DNA from 3 places in the Erwinia rhapontici genome. Region 2 is predicted to be linked to each of the others. Evidence: riboswitches for the same ligand, from Rfam matches in the RefSeq annotation. Region 2 holds a riboswitch; each other region holds the start of a gene.
The links. Region 2 has a riboswitch for thiamine pyrophosphate ahead of thiB (thiamine ABC transporter substrate binding subunit). Riboswitches for the same ligand answer to the same signal wherever they lie in the genome.
Positions count from the first base shown of each region.

Region 1: another riboswitch for thiamine pyrophosphate. It lies ahead of LJN55_RS08925 (TenA family protein); the one in region 2 lies ahead of thiB (thiamine ABC transporter substrate binding subunit).
Region 3: another riboswitch for thiamine pyrophosphate. It lies ahead of thiC (phosphomethylpyrimidine synthase ThiC); the one in region 2 lies ahead of thiB (thiamine ABC transporter substrate binding subunit).

Region 1 covers NZ_CP085627.1:1,854,313-1,864,548, reverse strand. The annotation lists gene LJN55_RS08930 (LLM class flavin-dependent oxidoreductase) at 68-1,093, opposite strand; TPP riboswitch at 1,230-1,334, shown strand; gene LJN55_RS08925 (TenA family protein) at 1,401-2,090, shown strand; gene LJN55_RS08920 (ABC transporter ATP-binding protein) at 2,087-2,815, shown strand; gene LJN55_RS08915 (ABC transporter permease) at 2,812-3,561, shown strand; gene LJN55_RS08910 (ABC transporter substrate-binding protein) at 3,596-4,531, shown strand; gene LJN55_RS08905 (FAD-dependent oxidoreductase) at 4,725-5,939, shown strand; gene LJN55_RS08900 (ABC transporter substrate-binding protein) at 6,057-7,178, shown strand; gene LJN55_RS08895 (addiction module antidote protein) at 7,364-7,684, shown strand; gene LJN55_RS08890 (mechanosensitive ion channel family protein) at 7,924-9,009, shown strand; gene LJN55_RS08885 (LysR family transcriptional regulator) at 9,006-9,908, opposite strand; gene LJN55_RS08880 (DUF2798 domain-containing protein) at 10,036-10,236, shown strand, end outside.
Region 2 covers NZ_CP085627.1:4,214,906-4,225,141, reverse strand. The annotation lists gene thiP (thiamine/thiamine pyrophosphate ABC transporter permease ThiP) at 1-1,604, opposite strand, end outside; gene thiQ (thiamine ABC transporter ATP-binding protein ThiQ) at 1-10, opposite strand, end outside; gene thiB (thiamine ABC transporter substrate binding subunit) at 1,580-2,566, opposite strand; TPP riboswitch at 2,602-2,750, opposite strand; gene sgrR (HTH-type transcriptional regulator SgrR) at 2,786-4,447, opposite strand; gene LJN55_RS19470 (MFS transporter) at 4,692-5,876, shown strand; gene leuD (3-isopropylmalate dehydratase small subunit) at 5,949-6,554, opposite strand; gene leuC (3-isopropylmalate dehydratase large subunit) at 6,564-7,961, opposite strand; gene leuB (3-isopropylmalate dehydrogenase) at 7,966-9,054, opposite strand; gene leuA (2-isopropylmalate synthase) at 9,056-10,236, opposite strand, start outside.
Region 3 covers NZ_CP085627.1:4,710,103-4,720,338, forward strand. The annotation lists gene nudC (NAD(+) diphosphatase) at 54-827, opposite strand; gene rsd (sigma D regulator) at 903-1,409, shown strand; TPP riboswitch at 1,515-1,613, shown strand; gene thiC (phosphomethylpyrimidine synthase ThiC) at 1,704-3,653, shown strand; gene thiE (thiamine phosphate synthase) at 3,650-4,294, shown strand; gene LJN55_RS21705 (aminotransferase-like domain-containing protein) at 4,500-5,981, opposite strand; gene LJN55_RS21710 (DUF1127 domain-containing protein) at 6,158-6,346, shown strand; gene uraH (hydroxyisourate hydrolase) at 6,430-6,852, opposite strand; gene LJN55_RS21720 (DUF1176 domain-containing protein) at 6,990-8,060, opposite strand; gene rpoC (DNA-directed RNA polymerase subunit beta') at 8,142-10,236, opposite strand, start outside.

The DNA.
Region 1 (10,236 bases), 2.4 Mb from region 2:
CGGCGAGTGTGAATAAGATCATCGTTGTCAGGTTCCCCCGGATACCGGGAGAGCCTGACAGCACGTGCTACTCGCGCCAGCCGAGGCCCGGTGCCACATGCTTGAGGATCGCTTCGATAGTATGCGCGCAGTAGTCCACACCCAACTGGTTCGGCACCGTGAGTAACAGGGTATCGGCTTCGGCAATCGCTTCGTCCTGCGCCAGTTGTTTAATCAACTGGTCCGGTTCTGCGGCGTAGCTGCGGCCAAAGATGGCGCGGGTTTTCTCATCAAGATAGCCCACTTTGTCCCCTTCTTTGCCGCTGTTGCCAAAGTACGCACGGTCCATATCATTCACCAGCGCAAAGATACTGCGGCTCACCGAAACACGCGGGGTGCGCGTATGTCCGGCGGCTTTCCACGCTTCCCGGTAGGCGCGGATCTGTTGCGCCTGCTGGATATGGAAAGGCTCACCGGTTTCATCATCTTTCAGCGTTGAGCTTTGCAGGTTCATCCCCAGTTTCGCCGCCCAGACGGCGGTAGCATTGGAACCGGCCCCCCACCAGATACGGTCACGCAGCCCTTCCGAGAACGGCTCCACGCGCAGCATCCCTGGCGGGTTCGGGAACATCGGCTGCGGGTTTGGTTTGGCAAAGCCTTCGCCACGCAGCACATCCAGCAGCACTTCGGTGTGATGACGCGCCATATCCGACTCGTTTTCCCCTTCCGCAGGCTGATAGCCAAAATAGCGCCAACCGTCGATCACCTGCTCAGGAGAACCCCGGCTGATGCCCAGCTGCAAACGCTCACCGGAGATCAGGTCGGCAGAGCCGGCATCTTCTGCCATATACATCGGGTTCTCGTAACGCATATCGATCACCCCGGTGCCGATCTCAATACGGCGTGTTTTCGCGCCGACGGCGGCCAGCAGCGGGAACGGCGAGCTTAACTGGCGGGCAAAGTGATGCACGCGAAAATAAGCACCGTCCGCACCGAGTTCTTCAGCGGCGACCGCGAGATCAATCGACTGCAACAGCGCATCGGCCGCCGAACGGGTGCCGGACTGCGGCGAAGGGGTCCAGTGGCCGAACGACAGAAATCCAATACTTTTCATGGGGGTATCCTGTGGGGTGAAACAAATGACGATTGATTAGCAGTATATACCCAAAATAATTCGAGGTGCAGCCAACGCATCTGCGGCTCGAAGTATGACGGGTGGATTGTAATGAAAAATGAAATCCCGTATAAAAGAGCCCTCCGAGGGGTGTCCTGTATGGGCTGAGATGGCGTAACAAGCCGAACCCTTTGAACCTGATCTGGGTCATGCCAGCGAAGGGACGGGTTGGCAGTCACCTCTGCCCTGTTCACACCTCCGCGTGCCCGGATCTCCACTTAAATGAGGGGATTCAGTGTCTAAAACTATTCAGCCTGTTGATTTCAGCCAGGGTCTGTACGGACGTTTACGCCAGCAGGCCGGTAACGACTGGCAGGACTATGTGGCGCACCCGTTTATTCACCAACTCTCACGCGGCACGCTGCCCGAGAGCGCCTTTCGTCGTTATCTGACGCAGGACTATCTTTTTCTGATTCACTTTGCCCGTGCCTGGGCGCTGCTGGTCAGCAAACTGCGCACGCTGCCCGAAATGCGTGCGGCGACGGCGTCTCTGAACGCCATCGTCGCAGAGCTGCCGCTGCACGTTGGCTACTGCGAAAGCTGGGGGCTGAGCGAAGCGCAGATGATGCGCGAACCGGAAGCGGCGGAAACCATGAACTACACCCGCTATGTACTGGATATCGGTCACTCGGGTGATGCGCTGGATCTGCTGGTGGCGCTGCTGCCCTGTGTGGCGGGCTACGCCGAGATTGGCCTGCGCCTGTTGAACGCCCCGGAGACGGTTTTACAAGGCAGCCCTTATGCCTCCTGGATCCGCAACTATGGTGATGCAGACTATCTGAACGGCGTTCGTGCCGCCCTCGGTTTACTGGAAACGGTCGGTGAGCAGCGCGGGGCCGAAAGCCGCTTCACCGCCCTGTCTGAGATTTTCACCACCGCCACGCGCCTCGAGTCGGCATTCTGGCAGATGGGACTGAATGCGGTGCACCGGACATGAACCCACCCGGCATTGAGGTGCGCGATCTGACGCTGTGCTTCGGCCCGCGTCAGATTTTCGACCGTCTCAGTTTTACCCTCCCGCCGGGGCGATTTGTTGCCCTACTGGGGGCCAGCGGCAGCGGCAAGACCAGCCTGCTGAAGATCATCGCCGGGCTGGCGAAGCCCACCTCCGGCACCGTCTGCGGTAGCGATGGCCTGCCGTTGCCCGGGCGCATTGCTTACATGGGACAGAAAGATCTGCTCTATCCCTGGCTGTCGATCAGCGACAACATCACACTGGGTGCACGTCTGCGCGGCGAAAACGTGGATGCCGCCTGGGCTGCCCATCTGCTGGAACGCGTCGGACTGCACGGGCACGGCAACGATCTTCCTGCGGCGCTTTCCGGTGGCATGCGCCAGCGGGCGGCGATTGCCCGCACGCTGTATGAAAGACGCCCCGTTGTCCTGATGGATGAGCCGTTCTCCGCGCTGGATACGCTGACGCGGGCCAAAATCCAGACGCTGGCCGCTGAACTGCTGGCCGACCACACCGTATTGCTGATTACCCATGACCCGATGGAAGCCTGCCGTCTGAGTCACCACCTGCTGGTGTTGTCTGGTTATCCTGCCGGGATCGACGACACTCACACCATTGGTGGCCAGCCGCCCCGTGCGCCGGATGATGCCGATGTGCTGAAAAGCCAGGCCGAACTGTTACAGCAGTTGCTGAGGGCCGCAGAATGAGCGGAAAAATGGCCGCCAGCGCACGTGGCGTAATGATTTTTACCGGGCTGCTGCTGCTGTGGTGGCTGGCCACACTGAGTGATATTCCCGCCTTTTTACTGCCGTCGCCCGCCGCTGTTGCCCGCGCGCTGTGGGATGGCCGCGCTTTCCTCACGTATCACAGCCTGATAACGGCCTCAGAAGTCCTGATTGGGCTGGTGCTGGGCGTACTGCTGGGGTCGCTGCTGGCGATCGGCATGATCTTCTCTCCTCGCCTGCAACGCTGGCTGATGCCCGTGGTGCTGACCAGCCAGGCCATTCCGGTGTTTGCCCTCGCGCCGCTGCTGGTGCTGTGGTTTGGCTTTGGCATCAGCGCCAAAGTGGCGATGGCGGTGCTGGTGATCTTCTTCCCGGTGACCTCTGCTTTCTTTGACGGGCTGAGGCGGGTTAATCAGGACTATCTGGACCTTGCCCGCACCCTGGGTGCCTCACGCTGGGCGCAGCTGCGCCATGTCCGGCTGATGGCGGCGCTGCCTGCTTTTGGCTCCGGCCTGCGCATGGCGGCTGCCGTGGCACCGATTGGCGCCATTATCGGCGAATGGGTCGGTTCGGCCGAAGGGCTGGGTTACGTGATGCTGAACGCCAATGCGCGCATGCAAACCGATCAGTGTTTTGCTGCGTTGTTTATCCTGGTGCTGATGACCGTTTTACTCTGGATGGCGGTCGATGCCCTGCTCCATCGCCTGATCAACTGGGCACCCGAATAATGTTGATTCCCCTTAAATCTGAAAGGAACACAGAATGATGATGAAAACCTGCGCTGCCCTGCTGTTAAGCGGTGCCTGCTCCACAGGCGTCATGGCCAACGAGAAACTGACGCTGGTGCTCGACTGGTATATCAACCCGGACCACGCACCGATTATGGTTGCCGATCAGATCGGGGCATTTAAAGCAGAAGGGCTGGACGTGAAGATTGTGCCCCCGTCCGATCCCTCCCTGCCGCCGCGCCTGGTCGCAGCGAAACAGGCGGATCTCGCCATTACTTATCAGCCGCAGCTGCACTTTTTCGCCGATGAAGGCCTGCCGCTGGTGCGCGTGGGCACGCTGATCAATACCCCGCTGAACACGGTGATGACACTCGATAAAAGCATCACCTCACCGGCAAAACTGAAAGGGAAAACGGTGGGTTATTCCGTGAGCGGTATTGAACAGGCAACGCTGACCACCATGCTGAAGCAGGAGCGCGCCAGCCTGAAGGAGATTAAGCTGGTCAACGTTAACTTCCAGCTGACCAGCGCCCTGCTGGCCGGGCAGGTGGATGCGGTGATTGGGGGTTACCGCAATATTGAAGCGCAGGAGCTGAAGCTGCAGGGCAAAGATCCGGTGGTGTTTAACGTTGAGGATTACGGCGTTCCGGCCTACGACGAGCTGGTGATTGTGGCGAATCGCGATAGCGTCAATGAACCGAAGGTGAAGAAATTCCTCGCGGCGCTGAAGAAAGGCAACGACTATTTACAGGCCCACCCGGAAGAGAGCTGGCAGGTGTTCGCCAAAGCGCACCCGGAGCTGAATACCGAGCTGAACCATGTGGCATGGCAGAAAACCCTGCCGCTGTTTGCCAAAGACCCGGCAGCACTCGACGTGAAGCGTTATGACGCCTATGAGCAGTTTTTGTTGAAGAATAAGCTGATTAAGAAGATCACACCCGTTGCGCAGTATACGGTTGAGTTGCGCTAATCGACTAAAACCCTTGACGCCCCCCTCAGCAGGGTTCGACCGGTAAAAAGGTCGAACCCTTCGCAGGCATTAATCTGTCCTGATGGACCTTCCGTTCCGGGTCGCCAGTTCCAGCCAGTCTGGGCAAATCACCGCTCGCCAAAGATAATGATAACCATTACCATAAATCAGCGATTACCTACCCGGAGCCAACATGAACGCAACGTCCCCTGAACGCATCACCACTGACTGCTGTATCGTAGGCGGCGGCCCGGCCGGACTGATGCTGGGTTATCTGCTGGCGCGCGCAGGCGTGCAGGTGACCGTGATCGAAAAACACGGCGATTTTTTGCGCGACTTCCGGGGTGACACTATCCACCCCTCCACGCTGCAAATCATGCATCACCTGGGCCTGCTGGAGGAGTTACTCAGCCTGCCTCATCAGCGTGCCCCGCGTTTACAGGCAGAAGTAGGGGGTGAAGAGGTCACGCTGGCCGATTTTTCCCGCCTGCCGGTGAAATGCCGCTTTATTGCTTTTATGCCACAGTGGGACTTCCTCAATTTTCTGGCGGCGAAAGCGTCTGCCCTGCCCGCGTTTACCCTGTGCCAGTCCACCGCATTCAGCGAATTACTGTATGACAATGGCAGCGTATGCGGCGTGCGCGCCAGCAGCAACAGCGGCACCTGCGACATCCACGCACAGCTGGTGATCGGCTGTGACGGACGGCATTCGCTGGTCCGGCAGCAGGCCGGGCTGACCGGGCGCTCGTTTGGATCGCCGCGCGATGTGCTGTGGTTCCCTCTGGATAAACGCGATGAGGACCCGGAATGGAATATGGGCCACAAGGGACCCAAACAAAACTTTATCATGCTCGATCGCGGCAGTTTCTGGCAGTGCGGCTACTCCATTACCAAAGGTGAGTTCGGGCCAATGAAGGCCGCAGGAATCGAGGCGTTTAAACAGCAGGTTGCCGCCGTGGCGCCCTTTCCGGCCGCCAGGCTGGCAGAGATGACCGACTGGCAGCAGGTCAGGCTACTCGATATCCGCATCGACAGACTGGATGCGTGGATGAAGCCCGGCGTGCTGTGCATCGGGGATGCCGCCCATGCGATGTCGCCTATCGGCGGCGTTGGCGTCAACCTCGCGATCCAGGATGCAGTTGCCTGCGCCAACATTTTGACGCCCGCGTTACGCCAGGGGAAAGTCAGCCTGCGCCTGCTGCAAAAAGTGCAAAAACGCCGCCATTTCCCAACCTGCGCCACGCAATTTATCCAGATAAAAATGAGCGGAAAAAAACGCAAAGAGGGCGAATCCAGCCCGCTGCCGCGTATCATCAAGCGCTTTCCTTTCCTGCCTTATGTTTTCGGCTGGATCATCGGGCTGGGTTTTCGTCGTGAGAAGCCGCGCCGCTTTAAAACGCCATCCTGACAAATCCCGTCACGATTTTCGGGTGCGCCGTTTACATTCTGTTTAACTTATGTTTACTCTACGGCCAATAATAATGATAACAATTATCGTTTATTAACTGGCCGGGAAATTTGTACCATGACAACGCTGAAAACCTTACCCGCTCTGCTGTTGGCGACGCTGCCTTCACTGGCATTCGCCACCACTTACCCGCTGACCGTCACCGATATGGACGGGCAAAAAGTGGTCATCAACCATGAACCGCAGCGGGTGATCCTCCAGGACGGACGTGAAATCCTCAGCCTCGCCTTACTTGACCGTGACAACCCTTTCCAGCGTGTCGTCTCCTGGAACAACCTGATGAAAAAGCAGGATACCGGTAGCTGGAACCTGCTAAAAAAACGCTGGCCGGACGCGGAAAAAATCCTCGATATGGGCTTTTCTGACCAGGGTGAGGTCAACCTTGAAACGGTGATCGCCAAAAAACCAGACCTGATGATTGCCCAGCTGCGCGCCAAACCGGCGCTCAAGCAGACCGGGGTACTGACTCAACTGAGTGCGCTGAATATCCCGGTACTGTTTGTTGATGATGAGCTGCATCCGGTACAGAATACCGCGGCCAGCATTACCCTGCTGGGCAAGGTATTGAATAAGGAAGACAATGCCCGCGCCTATACCGATTTTTATACCCAGAAACTCAACGCCATTCAGGCCGCAGTCAAAAACGTATCACCTAAACCGAGCGTATTCGTTGAGCCGATTGCCGGGATAGGCGGTGGCGGTGAATGCTGCTTCACCCACGGCCATAACGGCTGGGGCGCGCTGATAGAAGCTACCGGTGCGAAAAATATCGGTTCCGATCTGCTGCCCGGCACCAGCGGCACCATCGCGGTGGAAAAGGTCATCAACCTTAACCCGGATTACTACGTGATGAGTGGCTCGAAGCGCGGGGGTAAAACCAGCCCGGTGATCCCACTGGGTTACAACACCGAGGTGAGCGAGATTAAGGCCAGCTTTGACAACCTGCGCAATCGTACCGGGGTGAAAGATATTCCGGCGGTAAAAGCAGGCAAAGTGGCGGCGGTGTATCACCACTTCTATAACCATCCGTACAACATTATCGGCATTGAGATGCTGGCAAAAGACTTCTACCCGCAGCAGTTCAGCCAGACGAATCCGACCGCTGACTATCACTACATTATCCGCACCTTTACTAAGCTGCCGGATGAGCCGATCAATATCGAATATCATCCGCAGTAAACTGCCTGCATTGAACTCGTCAATCGCGCTGAAATTCAGCGCGATTTTTTTATTTCAAAAAAAACAATTATTTGTACTTTTTCGTGTACAGCTTTTCTTGCGAGGTAGTCACTTGCCTGTCTGTTGTATTTAAACTACAGTTAGAATTATCAAGGATGAAATATCACCATTGACGAGGTAAAGATATGCACAGTAAAGCGACTGAACATGACAGCGCCGTTATCGACATGCTGCGTGAGGATCCCGGATTCGCGCAGGTTTACCTACAAACAGCACTGGAAGATATTTATGAAGACGGTGGCGTCGGTGCTTTTCTGACCGCCCTGCGCCACGTGGTCAATGCCCGTGGCGGCATCGGTGAAATTGCGGCTAAGTCCGGTCTGTCCCGTGAGCAACTTTACCGCACGCTTTCCGATAAAGGGAATCCGACCCTCAAGACGCTCACGGCGATCACCCGCGCAGCAGATGTGCGTCTGTTTGCCAAAGCGGCGGGTCAGGCAAGTTAAGCAGGCCATCCTGGGCGGACATACTGCTGAATGCGGGGGTGAGCTGGATCACGCTGATGCCCCACAAAAATCGTTTTCTTTTCAACGTTTTTTTGTGTTAAGACAGTCAGGACACTCAATTTTTCATACACTCATGTATTCACCATTTCATCCGCAGATCACTGAGAAGAGAGCGGTTACTGAGTTTTATTACTGACCTGACAACCAATGGGTTGTTGGCGGAAGATAAGGGAAAAAGAATGCCAATGATATTCGGTGAGTTATCTGGTGCTCCATCATGGGTGCCTGCTGTATTGCTCGTCACGCTCTCATTTGCAGTGGGTTTCCTGGCCCGATTTATACTGTTAAGATTCATCCGATACTGGCAGAGTCGTGACAGAAAGCTCTTCAAATCACTTGAAAAGCATCTTCGTGGATCAATGTTTCTTTTCATCCCCTTACTGTTAATCAATGTAGGGGTTAATTATATTAATGTTAATCCGAACTCACTTTCTTTTATAAGTACAGTCATTAATATATTTATTATATTATCATTTTGCTCTATTTTAATCCGCTTGACTAATGTCGCGCAGGATATGCTTTTTATACGCTATGACATTAACCTTTCAAATAATCTTCGCGCCCGTAAAATTCGCACGCAGATAATGTATGTCAAAAAGGTCGCTATCGTATTACTGGTGCTATTCTGTCTTTCCCTGGTGTTACTGAGTATTCCTGGGGTTCGAAAATTCGGCACCACAATCCTGGCCGGTGCCGGGGTGGCGGGGATCATCATTGGTTTTGCCCTGCAGAAGTCGCTGGTTAACCTGTTTGCCGGCATTCAGATCGCCTTCACGCAACCGATAAAAATTGATGATGCCGTGGTGGTTGAAAATGAATGGGGATGGATTGAGGAGATCAACCTGACTTATGTTGTTGTACGTATCTGGGACCTGCGCCGACTGGTTCTGCCCATTACCTACTTTACCGAAAACGCCTTCCAGAACTGGACGCGTAATAACGCACAAATATTAGGTTCTGTTTTTCTTTACCTTGATTATTCCATGCCATTAGATCCTCTGCGTAAATATTTTGAAAAAGTCCTCAGTGAAACAAAGCTCTGGGATCAACAGACTCAGGTGCTTCAGGTCACCGATACGACTGACAAAACCATGACGATCCGATTATTAATGACGGCACAGAATTCCCCCACGGCCTTTGATTTACGCTGCCACGTGCGGGAAAAGATGATTGAGTTTATTCAGCAGAATTATCCGCAAAGCCTTCCTCACGTGAGGGCCACACTGACCGATTCTGCTGTGCGATCCTCCGACGTTTCGTCTTAAATCGCCTCTTCTAAAAACGTAATAAATGCTCTTACCTTTGAATTCAGCGCCGAACGTTCGTTGACGCAGGCATAAATATTCATCGGTGAAGACGCGATGTCGCTCTCACCGCTGAGGCCTGAGCAGAATAAAGGGGTGAGTCGCCCCTTGTCGATTAACGGCTGGGCAATAAAGCTTGCCAGACGGGCAACCCCTCCGCCGCTCTCTGCTATTTTTGCAATGATATCAATATCATCACTGACAAATTCGGGATTAAGTTTCGCGTTAACAGGTTGTCCATCGACGATAAATTGCCAGGGGAGAAAACGTCCGTCGGTGGGATAACGAAAAACCAGGCAGGCGTGCTGGCTAAGTTCTTCGGGAGTCCGGGGAGTGCCCGCACGCGCCAGATAAGCGGGGGCGGCGCAGAATATAAAGGGTAATGAGGCGATTTTTCTGGCAATCAGCTGATCGTTGAGCTGCGCCTCAATACGAATACTGACGTCGACGCCTTCCAGACGATGATCGACGTTACGATCGGTACTGATCAGTTCGATATCAATATCAGGGTAAGATGCTTTGAACGCAGGCATCAGTGGAGCAATGACGTAGCGACCAAATGCAGCCGTCGTCGCGATACAAAGTGGGCCCTGCGGTTTGGTTTCAATGGCCGCAGCCTGCGAGGCGAGGTCAATATCATGAGGAATGTGACGTACTTTCTCGAAATAACGTTGACCACTTTCGGTTAAGGTCATGCTGCGAGTGGTGCGTGATAGCAGACGCACGCCCAGATGAGCCTCAAGCCGGGAAAGGCTCTGGCTCACCGCCGCCGGGCTCATTCCTTTGGCACGCGCCGCCGCGGCGATACTGCCGTTCTCCACCACGCGGATAAAATTACTCATCAGCCCCAACAGATCCATAGTGTTCCCACTGCCTCATTCGTCACTTTTACTTAATAATGATTAAAGCATAACGGCTCTACCGCCGTCCTGGTTAGCTTGTTAGGTTAGTGGCCGTTTCCCCCCTTTGATAAAACAGGATAACGTAATGACGAATGCTGTCGCCAGGAATACCCCACGCTTACGCTTTCCAAAGCACACTTCACCCTACATCTTTGCGCTTTATATGGCGACCATCATGGCATTTATGATGAGCCTGGTCATCACGCTCGCGGAATTTGGCATGGGGCCACATTACATGGAAAGTGTGATGAATGCGTACAAGGTTGCCATGCCTGCGGCCTTTGTC
Region 2 (10,236 bases):
GGTTTAACATGGCGCCCCGGCAGTTTTTCAATCAGGGTAAACAGCAGGAAACAGAGCAACAGCAGCAACAGGGCGGTGACCGCACCGTCGCTGCTGCGATACGAGCCTATCTGCTGATAAAGGTAAAAGGGCAGTGTGCGGAAGTTTTCATTACCGAACAGCGCCACTACGCCAAAATCACCAATCGACAACACGCAGGCAAAGGCCAGCGCCTGTGCCAGTGGGCGTTTCAGCGCGCGCAGTTCAATCAGCCGCAGGCGGTTCCAGCCACGAATATCCAGCGACAGACACAGCAGGCTATAGCGCCCGGCAATATCGCGCAGCGGGTTTTCCAGCACTTTCATCGCGTAGGGAACGGCCATCAGTGCGTTGGTAGCGATCACCATCCCTTCCGCTGACTCGGGCAGCCCGATGGTCTGGTTGAGCAACAGGAAAAAGCCGGTTGCCAGCACAATCCCAGGCATCGCGAGGATCAGCATACCGCTCATTTCCAGCGTTTGTCCCCATAACGGGCGCTGACGCAGGCGCAGCTCACGACTGCTCCACAGCAGCATCATCGTCAGAACCACGCTGAGTATTCCCGCTCCCAGTGCAATGCGCACAGAGGTTAACATTGCCTGCCACAGCGCAGACTGATGCAGTACCGTGCTGAACCCCTGATTCAACCCGTCGATCACCACGGCCAGCAGCGGTGGCAGGATCAGCAGTAATACGGCGGCGATCAGCAACAAATCCAGTATGCGAGCACGGCAGCTGTCCTGCGGATTGCGCCAGCCGCCCAGGCTGTCGCTGCCCGCTGGGATCGCTTTACTCAGACGCTGGCTTAGCATAACCAGCCCCAGGCAGCACAGCATCTGTAACAGCGCCAGCAGGGCTGCGCGCCCGGGATCGTAGTCGAAACTCAATGCCTGGAAGATCGCCAGCTCAATGGTGGTCGCCTGCGGACCGCCGCCCAGCGACAGTACGGTGGCAAAGCTGGCAAAGCACAGCATAAAGATCAGCGCTGCGGCGGGCAGGATCTGGCGCCGTAGCCATGGCCATTCGACAATACGAAAATGTGCCCAGCCACTCAGGCCTAGCTGTGCAGCGATCTGCCGCTGTTCGCCGGGGATCTGCTGCAGTGCCTGCAGCAGCAGGCGGGTGGCCAGTGGCAGGTTGAAAAAGACGTGGGCCAGCAGGATACCTTGCAGGCCGTAAGGCGAGAAGGTGTAGTCAACGCCAAGCAGGGCGCACAGCTGCGCCAGCCAGCCGCTGCGACCATATACGCTGAGAATACCAAATACCGCCACCAGTACCGGTAACACCAGCGTCATGGCACACAGCCGCAGCAGCGTGCTGCGGCCAGGGAAGCGGCGGCGGTAAAGGGCCCGGGCCAGAGGAATGGCGGGCAACACCGAGAGCAGCGCGGACAGCAGTGCCTGCCAGAAGGAGAAGCGCAGCACGTGCCACAGATAGCTATCCTGCCAGAGGCCGCGCCAGTCGGTGGTGGGCGCATTCTGCCAAAGGGCAAAAAACGCTAACGAGGCCACGCTGACCAGCAGCATCGCAGCCAGCACGCCGGGCACTAACCAGCCGGGAATTAGCGGCTGACGGCGCGTTGCCATGCACTAATCCAGTTGCTGCGCTGTGTTGCCACGTCCTGTGGGCTGTATTGCAGTGAGGTCGTGGGGACGGTCAGGGTATTGAAGCCCGCCGGTAGCGTCGTGCTGATTGCCGGGTACATCCAGTTGCCGGTGGCGATGGTGTCCTGGAACGCTGGAGTCATCACAAACTGCATAAACTGCTGCGCCAGCTTCGGTTGCTTGCTGGACTTCAACTGACCGGCGACTTCCACCTGTAAATAGTGCCCTTCGCTGAAGTTGGCGGCGGCGTACTGATCTTTCTTCTCTTCAATCAGATGATAAGCGGGAGAGGTGGTGTAGCTGAGCACCATATCGCTTTCGCCCTTGAGGAACAGGCCATACGCCTCGCTCCAGCCTTTAGTGACGGTCACCGTTTTCTTTGCCAGCTTCTGCCAGGCTTCCGGGCTTTTATCGCCAAACACCTGCTGCATCCACAACAGCAGGCCAAGGCCCGGGGTGCTGGTGCGCGGATCTTCGTAGATCACCTTCAGGGGACGATCGCTCTCGACCAATTCTTTCAGGCTTTTCGGCGGGTTCTGTAGCTTGGTTTTGTCATAGACAAAAGCAAACCAGCCGTAGTCATAAGGGACAAACGTCGTGTTCTTCCAGCCGCCGGGGACGGTACTGTGGGACGTATCGGTGTTTGAGGCGGCGAACAGCCCGGTTTTTTCTGCGGCATCCAGCAGGTTGTTATCCAGGCCCAGCACCACATCTGCTTTACTGTTTTTGCCTTCCATGCGCAGCCGGTTTAACAGCGAGACGCCATCTTCAAGGGCCACGAATGTCAGTTCACAGTGACACTGTGCTTCAAAGGCTTTCTTGATGGCAGGCCCCGGTCCCCATTCGGCAGAGAAGGAGTCGTAGGTGTAAACCGTCAGGGTTTCTTTGGCCGCGAGGGCAGGCAGGGAAAACAGCACCAGCAGAGCTAAATATTTTTTCAACACTTTGCGTTCCTTAAAGGTATGCGCAAAGGATCTGAGTCAGTGACACTCTCAAATCCCTACGCCGGTATGATCCGGGTCAGGTTCGACGGGTTTTATCTCAGCGAAAACGTGCTGCGCAGGCATTGATTCGGCGTCGTGCAGTGATCCGGCGTCAGCTGATGTTTTCGCACCCCGTTGAGAACGGCTCATTCTAGTGGTTTCGTCTTTGTTACGAAAGCGTCATGATTCGGGGGGAGCGAACCAGGCAGATTTAAAGTCGAACCAGCCCAGCGTGTTCATGCGTACACCGCGCATACTGCGCTGTCCATGCAGCAGGAGCCAGTGGTGGAACAGCGGATGGAGGAAGTTGCTGTCGATCAACTGCTTGCTCCAGTCGGCCAGCGAGAGTTTCTGCTCGCGCCAGAGTCGGGCATCGCTTTCCCAGTCAGTCGGCACACAGTGGTGCATCAGCGGGATCTCATACAGCAGGGCAAACAGAGAGAACTCCAGCGGCAGGGTAAAGTTGGCGCTGCCCAGCCAGATATCGCTTTTAGCCTCGCCGCGATACCAGCTTTCATAATCAATTTCCTGAGTGATCAGCTCAACGCCGTGTGCGGCAAGGATCGGTCCGAGCGCGTTGGCAATGCCCTGGTGTTCAATATGATCGCTGTACCAGGTGATGGTCAGCGACGTCAGCCCGGCGGGTTTCTCAGCAATGGCCATATCGCGGCGATGATGCCAGCGTGGCAGCAGGCCGTAGGCCGGGAACCAGTAGCGCTGGTAGGCAATGCCGCTGTGGTTCAGCAGGGCGATAGGGTTGAAAATGGTGCTGATCCAGCGGCGCAGCTGTTCGTTACGTCCATGCTCAGAACGCTGATCAAACATCAGGAAATAGCAGCCCTCTTCCAGTCGGCTCTCTTCGGATTTTTCATCGGTGCTTTCGCTTTGCAGTTTGACACCGGAGTAAACCAGTTCGTCGCTTATCTCCGGCAGCACCCAGATATTGACCTCATCAATCAATGCGCGATAACCAAAGTAATCATCAAAGGCGGCAATGCGCAGCTGGCTGTGCTGGTTGCGTTCCACCTCGTAGGCGCCGGTGCCCACCGGCTGACGGGCAAAATTACGCATATGCGGCCACTCTTTCGGCAGGATCATGGCGCTGACGCTGCCCAGCAGCCAGGGCAGCCAGTTATCCTGCTGGCTGAGATGGATATCCAGCGTCCAGGGGGTGTGGCATTCAATACGTTCGAGGTGGCTGAACAGCGGTTGCTCTTTTAAGCGTACGAGCGTGGCAATGACGTCCTCAACCTCCAGTTCACGGCCATGATGGAAGTGGATGGCCGGGCGCAGAAAGAAGCGCCAGTGCAGCGGGGCGATCTGTTGCCAGTGATGGGCAATATCCGGTTCGATTTCCCCGTTTTCCTCATTTATCCGTGCCAGCCCGTTGAAGATTTGCCGCGCAAGATGCGTTTCCGAGCGGCGCAGCGGCGTCCCGGGCAGCAGATTCAGTAACGGACGGTAGTAGAGCACGCGCAGAATATGTTTACCCTGGCGGAAACTGCGGCCTAAATGGGAGAGCAGCATCTGACGTACGCGGTTTTTATCCCCCACCAGTTGCACCAGTTGGTCGATGCGGTCCTGTTCCAGTAAGTCCTCTGCCCGTTGTTGCTGTAACGCCAGCCCGGTATAACGGAAAGTGAGGCGTGAACGCTTGCCGCGTCCTGCCTCAGCCTGCCACTCCAGCCAGCCCTGATCCTGCATGGCATTCAGCAGGTTACGCATATGACGCCGGGAACAGCTAAGCTGTACCGCCAGATCGCTGAGCGTGGTTTCCTGTGGCTGGCCGTCGCAACATTGCCAGAGCCGGATAAATTGCTGCTGTAAACGGGGTGAGGACATAAAAGAGGAACCCTGTGTTAAAAGCTGTCTGTTTTTCCTGCCTTATATTACGGCGATAATGGCAACAGATGAAAGAGCGGGAGGCATTCTTCGGAATGGCGTTCAATCATTCACAGTGGCGTAAGCCCTGATTCTGAGTATGGTGCTTTTCACCAGCCAGCGGTAAGCCGCTGGCTTTTTTCGTCGGTTTTCTTCTAAGCTCTGAGTCTGTTCACTCTTATTTCAGCCAGTCGAGGCATCCGTCATGACATCGCTCCAACGCCGTCGTATTCATCCGGTCTATCTGGCTTTTATGGCGGTTTCTTTCATGGTTGGGATTGCCGGTGCGTTGCAGGCCCCCACTCTTAGCCTGTTTCTGAGCCGTGAAGTGGCGGCGCGCCCCTTCTGGGTTGGGCTGTTTTATACGGTGAATGCGGTGGCGGGGATCGTGGTCAGTCTGCTGCTGGCAAAACGCTCGGACAGTCGTGGTGACCGACGTATGCTGATCCTGTTTTGCTGCGTGATGGCGATAGGTAACGCGTTGTTATTCGCCTTCAATCGTCATTATCTGACGTTAATTACCGCCGGGGTCTTCTTGTCTGCGGTCGCCAGCGTGGCGATGCCGCAAATTTTTGCGTTGGCACGCGAATATGCTGACAGCTCTGCCCGTGAAGCGGTGATGTTCAGTTCCGTGATGCGCGCCCAGTTATCACTGGCGTGGGTGATTGGGCCACCGCTCTCTTTTGCCATTGCGCTGAACTACGGTTTTACCACCATGTTTCTCGTCGCTGCACTGCTGTTCGTGGTCTGTGTGGCGTTAATCTGGTTTACCCTGCCGTCGGTGCCGCGCGCGCAGGCCGCGACAGCAGACGTGCCCATCACCAATATCAGCGGCTGGAAGAGCCGCGATGTGCGTATGCTGTTTATCGGATCGGTCCTGATGTGGACCTGTAACACGATGTATATTATTGATATGCCGTTGTATATCAGTAGCGTGCTGGGCATGCCGGATACGCTGGCCGGTCTGTTGATGGGGACGGCGGCGGGGCTGGAGATCCCGGTGATGCTGCTGGCAGGGCACTACGTGAAACGCTTTGGTAAGCGCAATATGATGTTGCTGGCGGTGGCCTGCGGGGCGTTGTTTTATCTTGGTCTGGTGCTGTTCCAGAGTCGCAGCGCACTGATGATATTGCAGCTGTTTAATGCGGTGTATATCGGCATTATTGCCGGGATTGGCATGATCTGGTTTCAGGACTTGATGCCGTCGCGGCCTGGTGCGGCCACCACGCTGTTTACCAACAGTATCTCAACCGGGGTGATCCTGGCGGGTGTTGTGCAGGGCGCGCTGGCGGAGACGTTCGGCCATCACTCGGTGTACTGGGTGGCGTTACTGCTGGCGCTGGTGGCGTTTGCGCTGTCGTGGCGGGTCAGAGAACAGCGCGTGATATAAATACGGGCCAGGTATGCCAGGCCCCTACAGAGGTTGCAGGGGCTGACCTTCTTTTTCGGTTAGCCCGCAATATCAACGCAAAAACGTGTGCTGTTTTTGCTCGTACGCGGTGATATCAGCATCGTGCTGCAAGGTCAGGCCAATCGCATCAAGCCCGTTAATCAGGCAGTGGCGGCGGAAGCTGTCGATCTCAAACGGGTAGGTTTTATCCCCGGCCCGCACTTGCTGATTTTCCAGATCAACCGTGAAGCGAATGCCCGGTTCCGCTGCCACTAACTGGAACATCTCATCCACTTCCGCTTCGCTCAGCGTTACCAGCAGCAACTGGTTATTAAATGAGTTGTTAGCAAAGATATCGGCAAAACCGGAACCGACAATGGCCTGAATGCCGTAATCTGTCAGCGCCCAGGGGGCATGTTCGCGTGAGGAACCACAGCCAAAGTTTTCCCGCGTCAGCATGATGCTGGCCCCACTAAACTCGGGCTTATTCAGCACAAATTCCGGGTTGGAAATTTGCCCTTCGGGGTCGGTATAACGCCAGTCATAAAAAAGGTTCCGGCCGAAACCGGTGCGCGTCACCATCTGCAAAAACTGCTTAGGGATAATCGCATCGGTATCAACGTTAGCCGCATCCAGCGGCACCACGATACCGCTGTGCTGCGTGAATTTTTTCGCCATAACAGTTCCTTAAATCAGCTCGCGGATATCAGCAAAGTGACCAGCGACCGCCGCTGCGGCGGCCATGGCCGGGCTGACCAGATGGGTACGTCCGCCACGGCCCTGACGACCTTCAAAGTTGCGGTTGCTGGTGGAGGCACAGCGTTCTCCGGGGCTGAGGCGATCGTTATTCATCGCCAGGCACATAGAACAGCCCGGTAAACGCCATTCAAAGCCCGCATCGATAAAGATCTTATCCAGACCTTCTTCTTCTGCCTGCGCTTTCACCGGGCCAGAACCCGGCACCACGTAGCCCTGCACACCCTGAGCAATCTTATGCCCTTTCACCACGGCTGCGGCCGCGCGTAAATCTTCAATGCGCGAGTTAGTGCAGGAGCCGATAAACACTTTATCCACCGGCACGTCGGTCAGACGGATACCGGGTTTCAGGTCCATATAGGCCAGCGCTTTTTCTGCCGAGGCACGTTCCACTGGATCGCTGAACGAAGCCGGATCGGGAATCGGGTCACTGACGGCAATCACCTGACCGGGGTTGGTTCCCCAGGTGACCTGCGGCGCTATATCTGCTGCATCCAGCGTGACCACTTTGTCGAAGTGCGCGCCTTCATCAGTTTTCAGCGTACGCCAGTAGTCGACGGCCTGCTGCCAGGCGGCATCTTTAGGGGCAAAACGGCGGCCATTGACGTAGTTAAAGGTGGTGTCATCGGGCGCAATCAGCCCGGCTTTGGCACCCAGTTCAATTGCCATATTGCACAGGGTCATACGCCCTTCCATGCTCAGCGCTTCGACAGCTGCACCGCAGAACTCCACAACGTGACCGTTGCCGCCACCGCTGCCGGTTTTACCGATAATGGCCAGCGCGATATCTTTTGCAGTAATCCCTGGCGCAGTCTGACCGCGTACCTCAACCTTCATGGTTTTCGCCCGTGACTGTTTCAGCGTTTGCGTTGCCAGTACGTGCTCCACTTCGGAGGTGCCGATGCCAAAGGCCAGCGCACCGAGTGCACCGTGGGTTGAGGTGTGGGAATCACCGCAAACAATGGTCATGCCAGGCAGTGATAATCCCTGCTCTGGCCCCATCACATGCACAATGCCCTGGAATTGATGGCTGAGGTCAAACAGCTGGACGCCAAAGGCCTCACAGTTTTTGATCAACATCGACATCTGAATCCGTGCCATCTCGCCGCTGGCATTGATGTCACGCGACTGAGTGGAGACGTTGTGATCCATCGTGGCAAAGGTTTTTGACGGCTGGCGCACCGGGCGACCGTGTGCGCGCAGACCGTCAAAGGCCTGCGCTGACGTCACCTCATGGACAAGGTGACGGTCGATATAGATCAGCGGCGTTTCATTGGGTGCTTCGTGCACGACATGCGCATCAAACAGCTTCTCGTACAGTGTTTTCATATTTTTATGCTTCGCGAATAAACCGGGCAATCACGCTGCCCATTTCATCGGTGCCGATCGCCTTGCCGCTGCCAGCCAGATCGCCGGTGCGGAAACCTTCTTCCAGCGCACGGTTAATAGCCTGCTCAATCGCATCAGCGGCATCGGCCGAATTCAGGCTGTAGCGCAGCAGCAGGGCCAGCGACAGAATTTGCGCCACCGGGTTAGCCATATTTTTACCGGCAATATCCGGGGCCGATCCGCCTGCCGGCTCAAACAGACCAAAGCCTTTTTCGTTCAGGCTGGCTGATGGCAGCATGCCCATCGAGCCGGTGATCATGGCACATTCATCGGACAGGATGTCACCGAACAGGTTAGAACACAGCATCACGTCAAACTGTGACGGCGCCTTGATCAGCTGCATGGTGGCATTGTCGATATACATGTGGCTTAACTCGACGTCCGGGTAGTCCTGCGCCACTTCATTCACAATCTGACGCCAGAGAATCGAGGATTGCAGCACATTGGCTTTATCAATCGAGGTGACTTTGTTACGGCGTTTACGCGCGGATTCAAAGGCGATACGCGCAATGCGTTCGATTTCGAAACGGTGATACACCTCGGTGTCGAAAGCGCGTTCATGCATACCGCTGCCTTCGCGGCCTTTCGGCTGGCCGAAGTAAATCCCACCGGTCAGTTCACGGACCACCAGGATATCAAACCCCTGATCGGCAATATCACGGCGCAACGGGCAGAAATCTTCCAGCCCCTGATACAGGCTGGCCGGGCGCAGGTTACTGAACAGCTGGAAATGTTTGCGCAGTGGCAACAGGGCGCCGCGCTCAGGCTGCTCGGTCGGTGGAAGGTGTTCCCATTTTGGGCCACCAACAGAACCGAACAGAATAGCGTCAGCCTGCTCACAGCCTTTGACGGTGCCCTCAGGCAAGGGTACGCCGTGGCGGTCAATGGCGATACCGCCAACGTCATACTCGCTGGTGGAGATACGCAGATCAAAACGCTGGCGAATAGCGTCCAGGACTTTACTGGCCTGTGCCATCACTTCCGGGCCGATGCCATCACCGGGTAACACTGCGATATGGTAAGTGCGGGACATGTTATACGGCTTCCTTTTGGTCTTTGATCTGAGACTTACGCTGTAATTCCTGTTCAACCTGACGTGCGCGCCAGATAGTGTTCAGTGCGTTGACCATCGCTTTAGCCGAGGATTCGACGATATCCGTCGCCAGGCCCACGCCGTGGAATTTGCGGCCGTTGTACTGCACCACGATATCCACCTGACCCAGGGCATCTTTACCGTGACCTTGAGCGGTCAGCTGATAGTTGATCAGCTCGGTATCGAAGCTGGTAATGCGGTTAATCGCCTGATACACCGCATCCACCGGGCCGTTTCCGGTCGCCGCTTCAGTCTTCTGTTCTTCACCGCAGCCCAGTTGCACGGTAGCGGTCGCAATCACGCTGGAGCCGGACTGCACGTTGAAGGTATTCAGCGTGAAGTATTCTGGCTCTTCAGACTGTTTGTTGATAAAAGCCAGTGCTTCCAGGTCATAATCGAACACCTGGCCTTTTTTATCGGCCAGCGCCTTAAATGCGTCGTACAGCGTATCCATATTGTATTCGCTGTCGGTGTAGCCCATCTCTTCCATGCGGTGCTTCACGGCAGCACGGCCGGAACGTGAGGTCAGGTTTAACTGCACCTGTTTCAGACCGATGGATTCTGGTGTCAGGATTTCGTAGTTTTCGCGATTTTTCAGCACGCCATCCTGGTGGATACCGGAAGAGTGAGCGAAAGCATTGGAGCCGATAATCGCTTTGTGGGCAGGGATAGGCATGTTGCAGATTTTGCTGACGGTCTGGCAGGTACGGTAGATCTCCTGATGATTAATCCGCGTCTGAACGTTCATCAATTGTCCGCGGGTTTTAATCGCCATAATCACTTCTTCCAGCGCACAGTTACCTGCGCGCTCACCCAGGCCATTCATCGCCCCTTCAATCTGACGGGCGCCCGCGTTAACGGCGGCCAGCGCATTACCTACCGCCATCCCCAGGTCGTCGTGGGTATGAACAGACAGAATGGCTTTATCAATATTCGGCACACGATCGCGTAATGCGCTAAAGATGTTGGCATATTCGTACGGCAGCGTGTAACCCACGGTATCAGGGATGTTGATGGTGGTGGCACCGGCATTAATTGCCGCTTCCACTACGCGGCACAGGTCATCAATGGGGGTGCGTCCGCCATCCTCGCACGAGAACTCCACGTCGTCCGTATAGTTAC
Region 3 (10,236 bases), 500 kb from region 2:
AGGAGAATATATCGCTAAAAAATCTTTATCAGAAAAAAACATTAAAAACAGTATTATTCGGCTTCTGCGCGACATATTGCGACAGTGTCTTCAATCAGCCTGCGAGCCACCGTTCCTGCTGGAGGTAACTGCGGCAACGCATCGTAACGATACCACCCCGCAGACAGCAGTTCTTTTGGATCAATATTGATATCACCGCCAGCATAGTCGGCCATAAACGCCATCATCAGTGACTGGGGGAAAGGCCAGGGTTGAGAAGAGACATAGCGCAGATTCTTCACACGGATGCTGCTTTCTTCCATCACTTCACGTGCTACCGTTTGCTCAAGGGTTTCGCCCACCTCGACAAAGCCAGCCAGTACCGTGAAAATCCCGTTACGATGCCGCGTATGCTGCGCCAGCAAAATCTCTTCGCCCCGGCGGATCGCCACGATAATGCAAGGTGCAATTTGCGGATAGTAACGCTGCCGGCAATGCCCGCAGAGACACGCCCATTCGGTTTTGCTGGGGTGCATTTCATGGCCACAGTAGCCACACCAACGGTGTGAACGATAGAATTCTGATAACTGAATACCGCGTCCGGCAAGTTGGAACAGGCCCGTATCTTGATCGAGCAACTGGCGTAGCGATCCCATATCCTGAGGATACGTACCGCGGATCAGCCACACTTTCTCGCCCTGCCACTCTCCAATCGGCGCCCCTGATCGCCCTGTCAGGCCCAATGAGCCCGCATCACCATGCGGCAGCTCACCTTTTGGTAACCAAATTTTATGTTCCTGGCTGACAAGCCACCAGCCAGCGTCTACGCTTAAAATTTCCTGTTCCACCATTTTGCTCATCATCCTCAGCTTAAAGACTGGATTGAGGTCAGACGTTAAAATATAACATTCACGGAGTTGAACATGCTTAACCAGTTAGAAGTCCTCACCGCGCGCGTCGGCGGATGCAGTGAGCTGGTAGACTTCTGCCTGCGCTCCCGCAAGCAGTTGCTGGTTACCTATTACCAAATGGCTGGCATTAAGCCTAACAAGGAAACGCTGACGACGCTCGATGAAAACGCGCTGGATACATTCTGCCAGCATCTGGTGGACTACCTTTCCACCGGTCATTTCACCGTCTACGAACGTTTTATCAAGGAACTGGAAGGGACCGAGCAACTGGCGAAAGCGTCGTTAATCTACCCCTCTTTAAAAGCCAATACCGATCAGATAATGGAGATTTATGATTCGCATCTGGAAACAGCCATCGATGATGATAACTGCGTTGAATTTCAGCGGGCATTATCGGTAGTCGGTGAAGCGCTGGAGGCTCGATTTACGTTGGAGGATAAATTCATCAAGCTGGCTTTAGAAAAAAATGATGATAATCAAAGCGCTACCAACTCGTGCTCGCTTGCTCGCCCTGCCTGATTCGTTATCAGAATGTGAATTTCTTGTAGTTTCCAAAAAGCCCCTTTATGCTTGAGGGGTAAGGGCGAGGCATGCCTCACCCTTACGTTGACTGAAAAACCAGTCGATATCTTGTCGGAGTGCCCCAGGGCTGAGACCGTTAATTCGGGATCCGCGGAACCTGATCAGGTTAGTACCTGCGAAGGGAACAAGAGTAAATCAGCTATTACGGTGTGATACCGTATTTTGTCACATCGTTCTCATTACTCCCGCCTCCAGGCAAGCAAACTTCCGAATTATTATCAGGAACTTGCTATGTCTACCGTTGAAAAACCTTTCATTGAGAAAAAAACCAGCCGCCGGGAACAGCGTGCAGAAGCACAGCAGTTTATCGACTCCCTGCAGGGCACTGCCTTCCCCAATTCAAAACGCATTTACCTGACCGGCTCGCAGCCGGATATCCGTGTGCCGATGCGCGAAATTCAACTGAGCCCGACCACCGTGGGCGGTAGCAAAGACGAACCGCTGCTGGAAGCGAATGAACCGATACCGGTCTACGATACAGCGGGTCCCTACGGCGATCCGGCGGCGGCGATTGATGTTCACAAAGGGCTAAATCCGCTGCGCAGCACCTGGATCATCAAACGGGGTGATACCGAACAGATCGCTGAACTTAGCTCTACCTACACCCAGCAACGCCTCGAAGATGAAGGGCTGGATCATCTGCGTTTTGATAATTTGCCACGTCCGCGCCGGGCGCTGGAAGGCCGCTGTGTCACTCAGATGCACTATGCCCGGCTGGGCATGATCACCCCGGAAATGGAATTTATCGCTCTCCGTGAAAATATGGGGCGAGAACGCATTCGCGGCGAGGTGCTGCTGCAACAGCATCCTGGTCACAGCTTTGGTGCACAGTTGCCTGAAAATATCACTGCTGAGTTCGTTCGCCAGGAGGTTGCTGCAGGACGCGCGATTATCCCGGCCAATATTAATCACCCGGAATCGGAGCCGATGATTATCGGTCGCAACTTTCTGGTGAAAATTAACGCCAATATCGGCAATTCCGCGGTCAGCTCTTCCATCGAAGAAGAGGTGGAAAAACTGGTGTGGTCAGCCCGCTGGGGGGCAGATACGGTGATGGACCTTTCCACCGGGCGTTATATTCACGAAACCCGCGAGTGGATCCTGCGTAACAGCCCGGTGCCGATTGGCACGGTGCCCATCTATCAGGCGCTGGAAAAAGTGAACGGTGTGGCAGAGGACCTCAACTGGGAAATTTTCCGCGACACACTGCTGGAACAAGCTGAACAGGGCGTTGATTACTTTACTATTCATGCGGGTGTGCTGCTGCGCTATGTACCGATGACCGCCAAACGCCTGACCGGTATCGTTTCGCGCGGCGGCTCAATTATGGCGAAATGGTGCCTGTCTCACCATAAAGAGAGTTTCCTCTATCAGCATTTCCGCGACATCTGTGAAATCTGCGCCGCCTACGATGTTTCGCTGTCGCTGGGCGATGGCCTGCGCCCGGGTTCCATTCAGGATGCCAACGATGAAGCACAGTTCGCAGAATTACGCACGTTGGGCGAACTGACCAAAATTGCCTGGGAATATGACGTCCAGGTGATGATTGAAGGCCCTGGGCATGTGCCCATGCAGATGATTCGCGTCAATATGACGGAACAGCTTGAGCACTGTCACGAAGCCCCGTTTTATACGCTGGGGCCCCTGACGACAGATATTGCTCCGGGTTATGACCACTTCACTTCCGGTATTGGCGCCGCCATGATCGGCTGGTTTGGCTGCGCGATGTTATGTTACGTGACACCCAAAGAACACCTCGGCCTGCCGAACAAAGAGGATGTCAAACAGGGATTGATTACCTATAAAATCGCAGCCCATGCCGCCGACCTGGCGAAAGGCCATCCCGGAGCACAGATTCGTGATAACGCCATGTCGAAAGCGCGTTTCGAATTCCGCTGGGAAGATCAGTTTAATCTCGCCCTCGATCCGCACACTGCCCGTGCATATCACGATGAAACCCTGCCGCAGGAATCCGGCAAAGTGGCACACTTCTGCTCAATGTGTGGACCCAAATTCTGTTCAATGAAGATCACCCAGGAAGTGCGTGAATACGCCGCACGTCAGGAGGCCGAAGCACGGCCGATCGAAATAGGTATGGCACAGATGTCTGACGAGTTTCGTCACCGTGGCAGTGAACTGTATCATCGCGCCGACCCCCTGAAATCAGAGGAACAAATATGAGTCGTGGAGCTTTTCCCCCAACCAATGCCAGATTGGGTCTTTATCCGGTGGTCGATACGGTGGAGTGGATTGAACGCCTGCTTGGTGCGGGAGTACGTACACTGCAGCTGCGCATTAAAGACTGTGCAGAGCATGAAGTGGAGCAGCAGATTGTTGATGCGATTGCCCTGGGTAAACGCTATCAGGCTCGCCTGTTTATCAATGACTACTGGCGTTTAGCGGTAAAACATCAGGCTTACGGCATCCATCTGGGTCAGGAAGATCTGGATGTTGCCGATCTGGATGCCATTCATGTTGCCGGACTGCGCCTCGGTCTTTCAACCCATGACGATGCCGAACTGGATCGCGCGCTGGCCGAAAAGCCTTCCTATATTGCCCTGGGCCACGTATTTCCAACCCAGACAAAAGCCATGCCCTCTGACCCGCAGGGACTGGAAGAGTTAACGCGCCACATAAAGCGACTGAAGGGGATCTCTACCGTGGCTATCGGTGGGATCAGTCTGGAACGCGTTCCCCAAGTGCTGGCCACCGGGGTGGGCAGTGTTGCTGTGGTGAGCGCGATTACACAAGCCAGCGACTGGCGTGCGGCGACGCATCAGCTACTGAACCTGGTCGAGCCACAGAACACCCCACATTCCTGACATCATTATAAATATCGGTAAAAAACGTTCGGGCAGGTGCTCGGCACGTTCGAGGCTCAGGGCGCGTTTCGCAATAAAATGCAATCTGCTGCAACACGGAAAAACAGGGCTGAAGACATTACGCAGCCTTGTTTATTCACGCTTTTATCGGGAAATGCAGCCGCTATAGTGGCCGTGCGGGGGGCAATCCTGCCATCCGCCAGGGTCAGTAGTTTTCCTTCTCACTGACCCTGCCTTCACCCTCTTCTTGTACCTGCGAGGATACCGGAGCACAGGCCAGCACTGCCCGCTCTACCGCCGCCCCCAACACCTCCAGAGCACGTTCGGTTTTATCGGTAAACGACTGCGCATAGCTGAGGCGCAGGCAGTTGCGGTATTTACCTGATGCTGAGAACAGCGACCCGACAGCAATCTGAATATGGGAAGCACGTAGATCCTGGTTCAGGCGCAGCGCATCAAAAGGTTCTGGCAGTTCGACCCAAATAAGAAATCCTCCCTGAGGACGAGTCACACAGATCCCACAGGGAAAGTGATGCCGCACCCGCCGGGTGAACGTCTCCAGGCTGCGCTGATAGTAACTGCGCATACGCCGCAGATGAGGCTGGTAATACCCCTGGCGAATAAAAGCGGCGACCGCCATCTGTGTCTGAGTGGCCGTTGAACCCGTGCTGATATATTTCATATGCAAAACACGATCAAAATAACGCCCCGGCACCACCCACCCCACCCGCAGGCCGGGTGCCAGCGTTTTAGAAAATGAGCTGCACAGCAGAACACGACCATCCATATCCAGCGACTTGATGGTGACCGGACGAGGATAGTCAAAAGCGAGTTCACCATAAACATCATCTTCAATGATCGCGGCATCAAAGCGCTGCGCCAGCGTCAGCAATGCCTGCTTACGCTGCGTTGGCATCACAAACCCCAGCGGGTTATTGCAGTTTGGCACCACCACCACGGCATTAATCGGCCATTGCTCAAACGCCAGCTCTAGTGCTTCCAGACTGATGCCGGTAACGGAATCCGTAGGAATTTCGATAGCGCGGATCCCAAAACCGCGCAGGGTTTGCATGGTGCCGTGAAAGGCTGGTGACTCCACGGCAATAATATCCCCCGGCTGGCATACCGCTCTGATCGATACCGACAGCGCTTCATGGCAACCCGTGGTAATCACAATGTCGTCGGCGGTGACCTGGCAGCCGCTGTCGATCATCAGGCGCGCGACCTGTTCACGCAGTTCCGGCACACCATACAGATTATCGTAACTCAACAGCCTTGGGTCCTGCTGCTGCCCAAGGCGACTGATAATTTTCCACAGCGGCTTGAGCGTAGGAGAATCAATATTCGGCATACCGCTTCCGAGCTGAAGCATATCGTCATCCAGCCGGGCATTGAGCAGATCCATCACCGCATCCCACTGGGTGATCTCCACCGGGCGCTGAACCGGGCGAGTGATCGGCGGCAGCGGCGGTGCCGCCTTGCGTGGGGTGACAAAGTAGCCGGATCTGGACTGTGGCGTAATCAGCTGTTTCTCTTCAAGCAGATAGTAAGCCTGCTGAACCGTGCTGATGCTGACGCCATGTTCGCCACTGAGTGAACGTACGGATGGCAATCGCTCGCCGGCCTGATACAACCCTTGCTCAATACGTTGAGCCAGCAGTTCTGCCAGCCGCTGATAACGTGTCATCGTATCCTCCACTCCCACTCTATTTTGGAAAAACCAGTACAGATAGCGGTAATAATCACCATTCAGTCACACTATCTCGCAATCTGTATGTCAATAAAAGGTGTTTTTTGCATCTGTATCATAAAGGTATTTATCGACAAAATAGTCGTCATACCCAAGGTGATGAGGAGGCAGTGATGGAATTTGATGAGAACAGAGCAGCGAAGCCATTTAGCTGGACGCTGATTAACGCAATCTTTCTTATGCCTTATCATCGCTGGCAGGCAAGACGCATACGTTCCTGCACCCGCAAGATTCTGTCGCGTCTGAGTGATGCGCAACTTAAGGATATCGGACTGACCTGTGAGGATGTCCGCAACTTATAGTGATGTGGCCTGGGTCGAAGGATGTACCCGAGGGCAACGCGGCCGTCCTGCTGCGTTGCCCCTTTTTTATGGCGATGTGGTTATCAGTTACCGCGATAGGTAGAGTAACCGTACTGACTCAGCAGCAGAGGAATGTGGTAGTGGCTGTCACTGTTCTCCACATGAAAGATCACCGGGATCTCCGGGAAGAAAGTCGGCTGCTTTTGCTGTTTGTAGTAATCACCGGTTTTGAAGACCACTTTGTAGTCACCCGCAGCCATCGTTTTCCCAGCCGGATAGAGTGCCGGGATACGTCCGTTTTTATCCGTGACGCCAGAAGCCAGTTTCACCCACCCCTGCTTTTGCTGCTGTTCGAGTTCAACCGTCACACCGGAGGTCGGTACACCAGTCTGCAGGTTAAGCACGTGCACGCTCAGCGGATTCTTCATCCCTTCATCACCGGCAGCCAGTACAGGCAGAGAAGCACTGACCAGGCTGGTCAGTACCAGGGCTTTAACAATCTTCATGTCGGACTCCTTAGTATTAATGTCGGCATGAAGATAGCAGTCGTCGCCTTTAGCGACGACTTTAGCGCCAAATATGTGAAATTTCCCAGAAGCTTAGGGGAAAAGAGGAAGTCAGAATGCTTCCTCTTAAAGAGGGATTATTCAGTTCCTGCCGTCGCCCAAACGGATGGCCAGTCTCCTGGCTCGCCGCCATTGCAGCTCTGCTGATTGTTATAGTGTGTCAGATGGAATGTCTTACCATCATATTTCCAACCGCCATTATCTCCACAGTCAGCAATACCGCGCCCGCGCCCGGAATAATACAGCTCACCCGTTTGCGGATCGTAGCTTGCTTCAGTAAACCAGCTCATCACCCTGGGTTTGCCGTCTTCATCATTTCCGGGTAATGGCAGAGTCAGCTGCTTTGAGTCCTGGGGATTATTGCGCTCACTGATAAACAGCATACTGGAAGACTGATAAGCTCCCAGACCACAATTGACCAGCACCAGAGCCTGCTTGTCATTCAGTGGCTGCGCTTCACTGCGCTCACGTGCTTCTTTGTCCGGCTCACAGCTCTCTTTCGCCAGCAGTTTGCTGTTAGCCTCAATCGCACCGTCGATTAACGCAGCGGCGTTGGTCAAAGGAATGACTCTGGGCACTGGGAAGTTCAGCACCGCCGGGACAGGCCGTGCCGGCACCATCGAAGGTTCATTATTCCCCACTTTCAGCAGCGCGGTCTGATTCCCTAATCGCCCCTGTCGTTCATCCACCAGCAGCAGTGCCGCATTGAGCCCGCCGAGGGAGGCAGCTTCAGAATCGGGTGTACCGGGTGTGAGCGCAATGGTCAGAGCATTTTTAGTGGCCTGAACCCACTGCTGTACATCAGCCAGTTTTTCACTGCCGCCCGCGCTATAGTCATCACTGATTTTTGACGGTGAAATCTCAATGTTGGAATGCCAGGGTTTGCCATCCAGCCAGATCCCTGTCGGTTTCTGATCGCCCCATTGCTGAAAATTGAGGGAAGGCTGAGACTCTGCACCAGCCTTACGCTTGATGATAATCCGCAATACCTCATCGGTATTGCGCACCTCACAGTCATTGAGATTGTTGCAAGTCACCTGCCAGTTTTTAAACGTCTTTTGCACCGGGGCATTAGCCCACTCTTCTGCCTGAGCGCCTGCGCTTAATCCCAGCAGTGCCAGCGCCATCACAACCTTATTATTTTGCATTTTTTATCCATGTGATTTTGTTTAGTCGAAAAAAAACCCCGCCGAAGCGAGGTTTTTTATTATGCCACAGGCCGTTGACGATTAATCGTCATTACCGCCCAGGTTTCCTGCGTTAAGCAGTTCAGCCAGGCTGGCAGAGGCTTCATCGGCAGTCACTACTGGCACGATTGGCGCTTCGCCCGCGGCTTTACGACGCATACGATCCTGATGATACGCGTAACCGGTACCGGCTGGAATCAGACGGCCAACGATAACGTTCTCTTTCAGGCCGCGCAGTTCGTCGCGTTTGCCCGCAACGGCTGCTTCGGTCAGTACGCGCGTGGTTTCCTGGAACGAAGCCGCAGAGATAAACGACTCGGTTGCCAGGGAAGCTTTGGTGATACCCAGCAGATCGCGTGCAAATGTTGCAGAGATCTTGCCGTTAGCTTCCAGTTCGCGGTTAGCGATCTTAACGCGTGAGAACTCAACCTGCTCGCCGTCGAGGAAGTCAGTGCTTCCCGCGCTTGAGATGGTTGCTTTACGCAGCATCTGACGAACGATGACTTCGATGTGCTTATCGTTAATCTTAACGCCTTGCAGACGGTAAACTTCCTGCACTTCGTTAGTGATATAACGGGTCACCGCATGCACGCCACGCAGACGCAGAATGTCATGTGGAGATTCTGGGCCATCGGAAACCACGTCACCGCGCTCTACGCGTTCACCTTCGAACACGTTCAGCTGACGCCATTTCGGAATCATCTCTTCGTAATGATCGCTACCGTCGATCGGCGTGATCACCAGACGACGCTTCCCTTTGGTTTCTTTACCGAAGGAAATGATGCCGCTGATCTCAGCCAGGATTGCCGGCTCTTTCGGACGACGGGCTTCGAACAGGTCAGCAACGCGTGGCAGACCACCGGTGATATCCTTGGTACCGCCAGATTCCTGAGGTACACGCGCCAGGGTGTCACCAGAACTGATCTTGATGCCATCTTCCAACTGGACGATTGCTTTACCCGGTAAGAAGTACTGGGCAGGCATATCAGAGCCAGGGATCATGACGTCATTGCCGTTAGCATCAACGATTTTCAGCGCTGGACGCAGATCTTTACCACCGGCAGTACGTTCAGCACTGTCCAGAATCACCAGAGAAGAAAGACCGGTCAGGTCGTCCGTCTGGCGGGTAATGGTCTGACCGTCAATCATGTCAGTGAAGCGAATGAAACCGCTCACTTCGGTGATGACCGGCATGGTGTGTGGATCCCAGTTTGCTACGGTCTCGCCCGCTGCAACCTGCTCGCCGTCACCTTTCGCCATGGTTGAACCGTAAGGAACTTTATAGCTCTCTTTGGTACGACCAAATTCGTCGATCATTTTCAGTTCAACGTTACGCGAGGTGATCACCAGCTTGCCAGCGGAGTTCGTTACCGACTTGGCGTTGATCAGTTTCAGCGTACCTTTGTTCTTCACCTGAATGCTGGATTCAGCAGCCGCACGAGATGCCGCACCACCGATGTGGAACGTACGCATCGTCAGCTGTGTACCCGGCTCACCGATGGACTGTGCTGCGATAACGCCGATGGCCTCACCTTTGTTGATGATGTGACCACGTGCCAGGTCGCGACCATAGCAGTGAGCACACACACCGAAGTCAGTTTCGCAGCTTACTACGGAACGCACTTTCAGGCTGTCAACAGAGTGTTCTTCCAACAGGTCACACTGCTGTTCGTGCAGCAGAGTGTTACGCGGCAGCAGGATGTCAGCAGTACCTGGCTTGATCACGTCTTCTGCGGTCACACGACCCAGTACACGCTCACGCAGCGGCTCTTTAACATCACCACCTTCGATGACCGGAGTCATCATGATACCTTCGCGTGTACCACAGTCATCTTCAGTCACAACCAGATCCTGCGCGACGTCAACCAGACGACGAGTCAGATAACCGGAGTTAGCTGTTTTCAGTGCGGTATCCGCAAGACCTTTACGCGCACCGTGCGTGGAGATGAAGTACTGGAGTACGTTCAGACCTTCACGGAAGTTCGCGGTGATCGGCGTTTCGATGATGGAGCCATCTGGCTTAGCCATCAGACCACGCATACCGGCCAGCTGACGAATCTGCGCTGCAGAACCACGAGCACCGGAGTCGGCCATCATAAAGATGCTGTTGAAGGAAACCTGACGCTCTTCCACGCCA